DNA from 2 places in the Exiguobacterium sp. UBA6309 genome. Region 2 is predicted to be linked to the other one. Evidence: riboswitches for the same ligand, from Rfam matches in the RefSeq annotation. Region 2 holds a riboswitch; the other holds the start of a gene.
What was found. Region 2 has a riboswitch for FMN ahead of B3M90_RS07910 (ECF transporter S component). Riboswitches for the same ligand answer to the same signal wherever they lie in the genome.
Positions count from the first base shown of each region.

Region 1: linked by a shared signal. The riboswitch ahead of ribD (bifunctional diaminohydroxyphosphoribosylaminopyrimidine deaminase/5-amino-6-(5-phosphoribosylamino)uracil reductase RibD) and the one ahead of B3M90_RS07910 (ECF transporter S component) in region 2 are both predicted to bind FMN.

Region 1 covers NZ_DJTL01000031.1:33-4,424, reverse strand. Annotated here, with positions in the region: gene ribA (GTP cyclohydrolase II) at 1-23, opposite strand, end outside; gene ribE (riboflavin synthase) at 23-649, opposite strand; gene ribD (bifunctional diaminohydroxyphosphoribosylaminopyrimidine deaminase/5-amino-6-(5-phosphoribosylamino)uracil reductase RibD) at 634-1,674, opposite strand; FMN riboswitch at 1,833-1,977, opposite strand; gene B3M90_RS10610 (M20 family metallopeptidase) at 2,161-3,366, opposite strand; gene B3M90_RS10605 (MetQ/NlpA family ABC transporter substrate-binding protein) at 3,389-4,207, opposite strand; partial or broken gene B3M90_RS10600 (methionine ABC transporter permease) at 4,227-4,392, opposite strand, start outside.
Region 2 covers NZ_DJTL01000025.1:286,247-290,638, forward strand. Annotated here, with positions in the region: gene B3M90_RS07890 (GNAT family N-acetyltransferase) at 15-506, opposite strand; gene B3M90_RS07895 (GNAT family N-acetyltransferase) at 503-994, opposite strand; gene B3M90_RS07900 (NAD-dependent epimerase/dehydratase family protein) at 1,003-1,869, opposite strand; gene B3M90_RS07905 (HesB/IscA family protein) at 1,987-2,337, opposite strand; FMN riboswitch at 2,449-2,591, shown strand; gene B3M90_RS07910 (ECF transporter S component) at 2,746-3,312, shown strand; gene B3M90_RS07915 (YuzB family protein) at 3,389-3,622, opposite strand; gene B3M90_RS07920 (NAD(P)/FAD-dependent oxidoreductase) at 3,715-4,392, shown strand, end outside.

The DNA.
Region 1 (4,392 bases), on a different contig from region 2:
TCAATCAAGTCGAATCCGTTCATTACATGTCGCCTCCTAAGAATGCTGCCCAGTCCGTCTGCTTCTCATGCTGCGTGAAATGATAGAGATGTTTCGCCATCATGTCACACTCGATATTGACGACTGCACCACTTGCCAATCGATCAAACGTCGTCACTTGACGGGAGTGCGGAATCAATGAAATCGAGATCGTTTCCGGCGTGACGCGTTGCAAGGTCAGGCTCGTGCCGTTGATCGCGATTGATCCTTTTGGAATGCAATACTTTTGCCACGATCCGACATCAAACGTGTACACCATCGCTTCTCCGTCCGGTCGCCGACTGATTAGTCGTGCCGTCCCGTCGATGTGCCCACTGACGAAATGTCCGCCGAACCGACCGTCTGCCGGCATCGCCCGTTCTAGTTGCAGCGGGTTTCCGACCCGGTACGTGCCGAGTGCTGTCGAACGGATCGTGTCATGGACAGCATCCGCCGTAAAACCGGTTGGGCTCATTGACGTGACCGTCAAACAAATCCCGTCGACGGCGATGCTGTCACCAATCTTCGTTCCTTCGAGCACCCGGTGCGCTTCGATTTCAAGTGCTAATCCATTCGGTCGCGGAATCTTTCGTTTTAAGGTCCCGACTTCTTCAATCAATCCGGTGAACATATCGTCTCCTCCTTTCGGATGTACGTCAGATGGAGATCCGGTCCGACCATTTCAATCTGATCGATTTGAAAACGTTCTTCGATATCATGTCGTCCGTTCCAGGCAGTCCCTTCAAAAATCGACGGGGCTTGGTAGACTTCAATCCGATCGACGAGATCTGCTTCAAAGAATGCGGATTGAATCGTCGGTCCACCTTCAATCAAAACGCTGCGGATGTCTTGTTCGTATAAGCGTTTAAGAATCGCTTCCGGCGTCTCATATTCACCGACGAGCACCGTCACTTGATCATGACTTATCCGAGGAACACTCGTCAGCCAGTACGTTGGATTTTTTCCATCGCAAAAGACTTGCGCGGTCTCTGGCACCCGACCACGGCGATCGACGATTACTCGAATCGGCTCGATGCCTGACACTGCGCGTAAAGTCAGTGCTGGATCATCGACGAGCACCGTTTCACTTCCGACGAGGATCGCATCATGGCGACCACGCAGGGCGCGACCATTCGCGCGTGCTTCTTCTGACGTGATCCAGCGCTGTTCCCCCGTTGCCGCGATCCCGTTCATCGTCTGAGCGATTTTGACGGTCACGGTCGGACGTTTCCGTTCGATCGTTTTCCAAAATGTCTCGTAGAGGACTTCCGCTTCATGCCGTAACAAGCCGACTTCGACTTCGATTCCCGCGTCTTGAAGCCGTTTGATCCCTGAACCAGCGACAATCGCATGTTTGTCTTCCGTTGCGACGAAAACCCGTTTGATCCCGGCTTGTAGAATCGCTTCCGTACATGGTGGTGTCTTACCATGATGGTTGCATGGCTCGAGCGTCACGTAGAGATCAGCACCACGGGCGGCCTCTCCTGCCATTCGCAAGGCTTCGACTTCCGCGTGCGGACCACCGGCAAACCGGTGCGCACCAAAACCGATGATGCGTCCTTGTTTGACGATGACACAGCCGACACTTGGATTCGGACTTGTTTGTCCGTTTAACATATGTGCTAATTGCATGGCATAACTCATCATCTGTGACATCGCGTTCGCTCCTTTCAAATAAAAAAGACGCCCCTTGAAAAAGGGGCGTCTGTATAGAAGGGTTCACGAAATACACGGTTCGCCTTCTGCTTTTTTGCATGCAGAAAGAGACCATCTCCTGAAAACATTTTTTCAGAAAACAGCTTGAATCGCGTCGTTTCGTTCTTCTCCCATCCGGACTTTACCGTCGGCCCTGGAATCTCACCAAGTCAGCCATGATGCGTACATCACGGGTCGCGGGCTCGTCGATCGATCGATCGCATCACCGCCGGTTGGGATTTTCACCCTACCCCGAAGAACTGGATTATTGAGTTATACAACTTTAGCCTAGCATATCTTTTTCAAGAAAACAAAGCGCAAATGTTTCGGTCTTGGCTCTTTTATGATTTCGTCCCACTTTTGTTACCCCTCCCCAATTCGTGATCGACTGGATACTAAAAACGACTGGAGCACCTGATATCAGTGCGTCCAGTCATTGTGTTCCGGTTACAAATACCCGTTCTTCCGGTCGTGGAATTCTTGGGCAATCGCTCCGCGTGTCCGTTCATCAGCGAGGACGCGAAGTGCTGTCCGTGCGAGGATTTTAGCGCCTGCGATCAACGCTTCATCCCCCGCTTCCGAACGGGCTGCTTCTTTGAATGCTTCTGTATGGGCGACGAGATCGTCCGGACCAATCTTGATATACGGATGGATTGTCGGGATGACTTGACTGATGTTACCCGCGTCCGTCGATCCAAGCCTCGGTCGTTCGTCGAGGTGCACGATTTGCCCAAGCGCCTCTGCTTCTTCTTGGAAGAGACGATCAAACGTCCGGTTGAAGACGAGATTGTCGACTTCATTTTGGAAAGCGATGACGTCAAGCGTCGCCCCGGTCGCAAGTGCCGCACCTTGCGCGACCGCTTTGACTTTCTCCGTGACGGCATTCAGTCGTTCCCGTGTCGTCGCCCGGATGAAGAAACGTGCTTTTGCGTATTCCGGAATGATGTTCGGCGCATCACCACCATGCGTGATGATCCCGTGGATCCGGACATCGTCCGGTAACTGCTGACGTAAGGCGTTGATCCCATTGAAGAGCTGAATGACAGCGTCGAGAGCGTTGATGCCTTCTTCCGGTGTCGCCGCTGCGTGCGCGGGACGACCCGTAAAGGCAAAGTCGAGCGGATCGACCGCAAGCGAAGAACCCGTGATCCGCGTTTGTCCCGACGGATGGACCATTAAGGCCGCATCGATTCCTTCAAGCAACTGGTGTTTGACGAAACTGCCTTTCGCACTTCCGTTCGGCCCACCTTCTTCGGCTGGCGTTCCAAGCACGACGACACTCCCGCCGACTTCATCAAGCACTTTGCTGAGCGCGATTGCTGCCGCAACACTCGTCGTGCCGATGATGTTATGTCCGCACGCGTGACCGATGCCTGGCAACGCATCATACTCAGCAAGAAAGGCAATCGTCGCGCCTGGTCGGTCGCTCGACTTCTTCGCGAAGAACGCGGTATCGTGCCCCGCGACACCGAGTTCTACCGTAAAACCTTCCGCCGTTAGACGCTCCGCATGGAGTCGCGAAGCAAAGAATTCCTCGTTACCGATTTCCGGCGTTGCATGAATTCGGTGACTTGTCTCAAGATACGATTCTCGTTTTTGTTCGATGTCCTGTTCAATCGTCTCTACCCATGTCGTGCGTACTGGTGTCGTCATACTGTCCACTCTCCTTTTGAAATTATTCGCCGATATCGCTCAGTGGAACGAACGTCGGGATCGTACTGCCTTTGTATTCTTTTTTGATGAAGGCCGCGACATCTTTTTGTTGATACAGCGATGCGATTTTTTTCAGTTCTTTTTTGTTCTTGTCTTCTGTTCGTGTTGCGATGATGTTGATGTATGGTTTTGCTGTCTCGTTCTCATGGACGATTGAGTCCTTGATCGGGTTGAAGCCAGCGTCAACGGCGATGCCATTGTTGATGATTGATGCCGCGACGTCCGGTAAGACGCGTGGCGTTTGTCCAGCGACGATCGGAACGATTTTCAGCTTTTTCGGATTCTCGACGATCTTATCGACCGAACCGTTGCCATCGAAGTCGTCCGGTAGCTTGATCAGACCTGCTTCTTGCAGTAACAAGAGGGCGCGTCCCATGTTCGTCGCTTCGTTCGGAACAGCGATTTTTCCGCCAGTTGGAATGTCTTTGACATCCTTGTATTTATCCGAGTAGATCCCCATCGGTGCGATGACAGTCGTCGCAATCGGCGATAGCTTCAAGTTATGTTCTTTCTTGAAAGCGTTGAAGTAGGAAATCGTCTGGAAGGCATTGGCGTCGATCTCACCCTCAGCCAGTGCCATGTTCGGCTGGACATAATCGGAGAACTTGACGAGTTCGATTTTGATGCCTTCCTTCTCTGCTTTTTTCGCGACATAATCCCAAACTTGTGTGTCTGAACCGCTGACACCGAGCTTGATCGTCTTTTCGTCTTCTCCTGATGCTGCGCACCCGGCAAATAAAATCGTCGTGAGTGTTGCTCCAATTGCTACTGCTTTTTTCATGGCTGAATCGCTCCCTTGATTAATGTCTTCTGATTTTTCGTGCGACGATGTTGCCTGTCGTCTGTAAGCCTTGGACTAAGATAACGAGAATCCCGACCGTGATGATCATGACTTTCGTATCAAACCGTTGATAGCCGTAAGTAATTGCTAAGTCACCCAAACCACCACCACCGATGGCACCTGCC
Region 2 (4,392 bases):
GAAAACGTCCGATTTCATATAGATGATCTTTTAACCGGTATCCGGTAAACCCGTTGCACGAGTTCCACTCCACCTCGCTCAATCATCGATTCTTTGAAGACCTGACCACCGAATCGTTCGTAAAACTGGCACGCCGGATTATCTCGCAAGACAGAAACCTGCATTGCCTCATATTCCGCTAAGTCCTCAGCGATGCGTTGAAACAACGCTTTTCCGAGTCCTTGTCCTTGCGACGCTTGCAAGACATAAATCGCATACAACTCCCCTTCACGCGCATCCCTTCGATTTGGTCCACCTTGCGCAAAGCCAACGACTCCTTCTCCTGACACGGCAACATACACGCGCTGATCGATTAACGCCTGCTCCCATTGTTTCGTCCGTTTCGCGTAAGACAACTGTGCTAAATAAGAATCAGGGATGATCCCTTGATAGGTCTCCCGCCAGACATCGATATGAACGCGCGCAATGGTCGACGCATCTTCAAGACGTGCTTCACGAATTCTCATAATGGGATGATGAAGCGACGTGTCTCGCGTCCATTATGAACAGTCGGCTCAATTTCTCGTCCGCCGTTCGCTAAGATGACACGACGTGATGCTACATTATCAACGCCACACGTCAACAGCACTTGATCGAGTCCACGTTGCCGTGCTTCTTCTAGCGCTAAACGGAGCCCGGTCGTCGCATACCCTCTCTGACGCTCGGATGGTCGGATGCCGTATCCGATGTGTCCGCCGTACAACTTTAAGTTCTCCGTCAAGTCATGCCGGAAGTTCAGCGCACCGACGATTCGTTGCCCGTCGACCATCCAGTACGTCGAATGGGTGACAAGACCCGGTCTGACTGTTGTCTCCATTTCCTTCAGTTCCGCAAAATAAGCGCCCAGTGGTTCATATGTGTCTCCGACTGCTTCCGGCACGATCGTTTCGCCCGACTCTCGCCAGTCTTCTAAAAAGGCGCGGTATTCTGTCTCCCATGCGAGGGTTGGTTTCATCAACTGCATCATTGGTGATTGCGCACCTCCTCTTCAATCAAGCGATCGAGCCAGTCATCGATGTGCTGGAACAGATAGCCCGCTTGTTTTGCGGCTGTCGTATCCATATAAAAATCACGTTCCGGCGCAAGAGGCGATTCATCCTCTCCTTTTGCGACGAGTTGGCTCGTCGTTCCCGCAACGCGGTCGATTTTATCCATAAGGTCTTGAATCGATAAGACACCGTCACTCGCAGCGTTGATCGGTCCTGTCAGTTCCGAACGACCGCACCACTCAAGAAAGGCAGCGGCTTCATAACTGGAGATATAGCCCATCTTCGCATAACTGTTTTCAGCAACGATCGGGCGTCCGTCAAGCGCCCGTTTAATATGGAAAACGAGCCGTTCCGTATAATCATCTGGTCCGAGAACGACTGGGAAGCGGACGGCAACGACCGGGAACGTCGCCCGTTGGAAGAAATAACTCTCCGCTTGGCGTTTCCCTTCGCCATAGCCATGTTCCTTCTCAAGCTCATATTTCCCGGGAAACGGATTATAGGAACGCTCCGTGATGTTCGAACCGCCGTCTTCATAGACAGACATCGTCGACGTCAACACGTAGCGTCCGACTTTCCCTTCAAACGCGTCAATCGCAAGTTTGGCTTGATACGGCGTGAAGCAGATGTTGTCATAGATGACATCCCAGTGCTGCTGGCTTAAGTCCTTCATCGTACTACTTGACGTCCGGTCTCCTTTGAAAAATGTCAAGCCCTTCGCGACTGGTGGCGTATGCTCGCCGCGTGTGACGATTGTCACGTCATCCCCCGAATCGGCTAAGCGAATTGCAAGCCGGCGTCCGAAATAGCGCGTTCCCCCGAAGATCAATACTTTTCTCATCCTGAAGCCCTCCCTGTTCGTAGTAGCATTCACTCTCTTAATATTTCGAGTCAACGGAACAGGTCTCCTGTATGCGGACAATAAAAAAATCGTGGACGATGTCCACGATTGGATTCATTAACAGCCACCCGGTGTCCCGGCATTCGTTGCCGTCCGGAATGAAGTCCCGCAACCGCATGTTGCGATGGCATTCGGATTCGTGATCGTGAATCCGCCGCCGAGCATCGACTGTTTATAATCGATTTCCAGTCCTTTGACGACCGGATAATCTTTTTCGTCCACGATGACGGTCACGCCGTGCTGTTCAAAAACGAGATCCGTTTCTTTCTGTTGATCGAATCCCATTCCGTACGACAGACCACTACATCCACCACCTTGGACGAGCATCCGAAGATTTCGTTCATCTGCTGGTGCCTGCGCCATCATGTCCTGGACTTGTAGCGCTGCTGCCTCCGTTAAATGGATCATGTCATCACCTTCCTTTTCTTTAGTATACGCAACTTCTGAGCGAATCGAAACCTAGTTGCTTGAAACTATCTTGAATTCGTTGTATAAATGGTATGTACAATAAAATAATCGTTCCATCTTCAGGGCAGGGTGAAATTCCCGACCGGCGGTAAACAACTCTTTTTAAGTTGAAGCCCGCGAGCGAATAGGGCGCTATTTGCTGATTCTGTGTAATTCAGGAGCCGACAGTACAGTCTGGATGGGAGAAGATGGCGGCATGAGTTTGAATTTGATCGATTTTGCAATAATCGATTAGGTTTATTTAATGCGGACTTCTCCCCTGTTGATCTCATCAATAGGGGTTTCTTTATGGTCGCAGTCATGCCAATACTTCATCGAGAGGAACGAGCAAAAGGAGACAATACTCGTATGAAACGCACACAAAAAATGGTCACTCTGTCAATGTTAGGTTCAATCTCGTTTGTTCTTATGCTTATCAATTTTCCACTACCGTTCTTACCAAACTATCTGAAGATTGACTTCAGTGATGTTCCTGCTCTTGTCGCAGCGATCATGTTCTCACCGGTCGCAGGTGTCATCGTCGAAGCATTGAAGAACGTGTTATACTACATCTTCCGCGGAAGTGGTGTTCCGGTCGGAGAATTCGCGAACTTTGCTGCAGGCGTCGCATTCGTACTACCTGTCAGCTGGTTCTACCACAAAAAGAAATCAACACAAGGTCTCGCAACTGGTCTCGTCGCTGGTACGATCACGATGGCACTCGGTCTTGCGATCCTCAACTATATCTTGATCCTTCCAGCGTATGCATGGTTCCTCGGTATGGATTACATGGCGGATCCAGCTGTCAAATGGACAGCGATCACAGCCGGTATCTTACCGTTTAACGTCATCAAGGCCTTGTTCATCTCGGCACTCTTCATTCCATTGTTCTTGAAACTACGCCCATGGATGATGCGCCGTCAACAATCTGCCTGATCCGAAAAGCTGCGCCCGCTGACGGACACGAATCCCCTCGTTCAGACGAACGAGGGGATTTTTTGGCTGTCCGTGCTCACAGCTCATTCTCTTCGATTTTCAGGTAAATCTTTTCAAGCAACTCTTCCGGCGTTTCACCTACGACGGTCTCACCATCTACGAGACAAAAATGGTCAAGCGAACAAATCCCGCAATAACCAAGGCAACCGTATTCGACGACGTCAACATTCGGGTCACGTTCAAGTTGCTCCATGACGACCTGTGTACCAGCCGCTAAGTTACTAATACAAAATTCAATAATCGGATTCACTTTTTTTCCTCCTTCAAGCAGGAAACGACCTGCCTCATGTCGTATTATACAAGGTCAGACTGATTTAGGGGAACTAAGGGGGATTTTACGTTATGAAGCAATTGGTCGTACTCGGCGGAGGTTATGGTGGAATGCGGATTTGTGAGCGATTCAAGGACGAGGAAGTTGCCGTCACGCTCGTCGACCGTCTACCGTACCACGCACTCAAAACGGAATACTACGCACTCGCAGCAGGTACATTATCAGATCGGGATGTCCGGATTGAATTTCCGGAGGGGAAACATCTTACCTATAAATATGGACATGTCATCAAAATCTCACCAGAGACGAATACAGTCCATCTGCAGGACGGATCAGAATTATTCTATGATGACTTAATCATCGCCCTCGGTTGCGAGGATAAATACCACAACATTCCGGGTGCTCAAGAATTTACATACAGCATCCAGACACTAGAAGAATCACGGAAGACACAACAAGCGATTTATGGTCTGTCACCGGGATCCGTTGTCTCGATCGTCGGTGCTGGTCTATCTGGTGTCGAACTCGCCAGTGAACTACATGAGAGCCGGAAGGATTTGACGATTCGTCTATTCGACCGCGGTCCATCCGTCTTGTCGTTCTTATCCGATAAAGTCTCGTCTTACGTTCAGGAATGGTTCGAGGAACATGACGTTGAAGTCATCAACAACTCGAATGTCACGCTCGTCACAGCGGACGATGTGCGAAACGGCGACGATACGTATCCATCCGACTTAACGATTTGGACA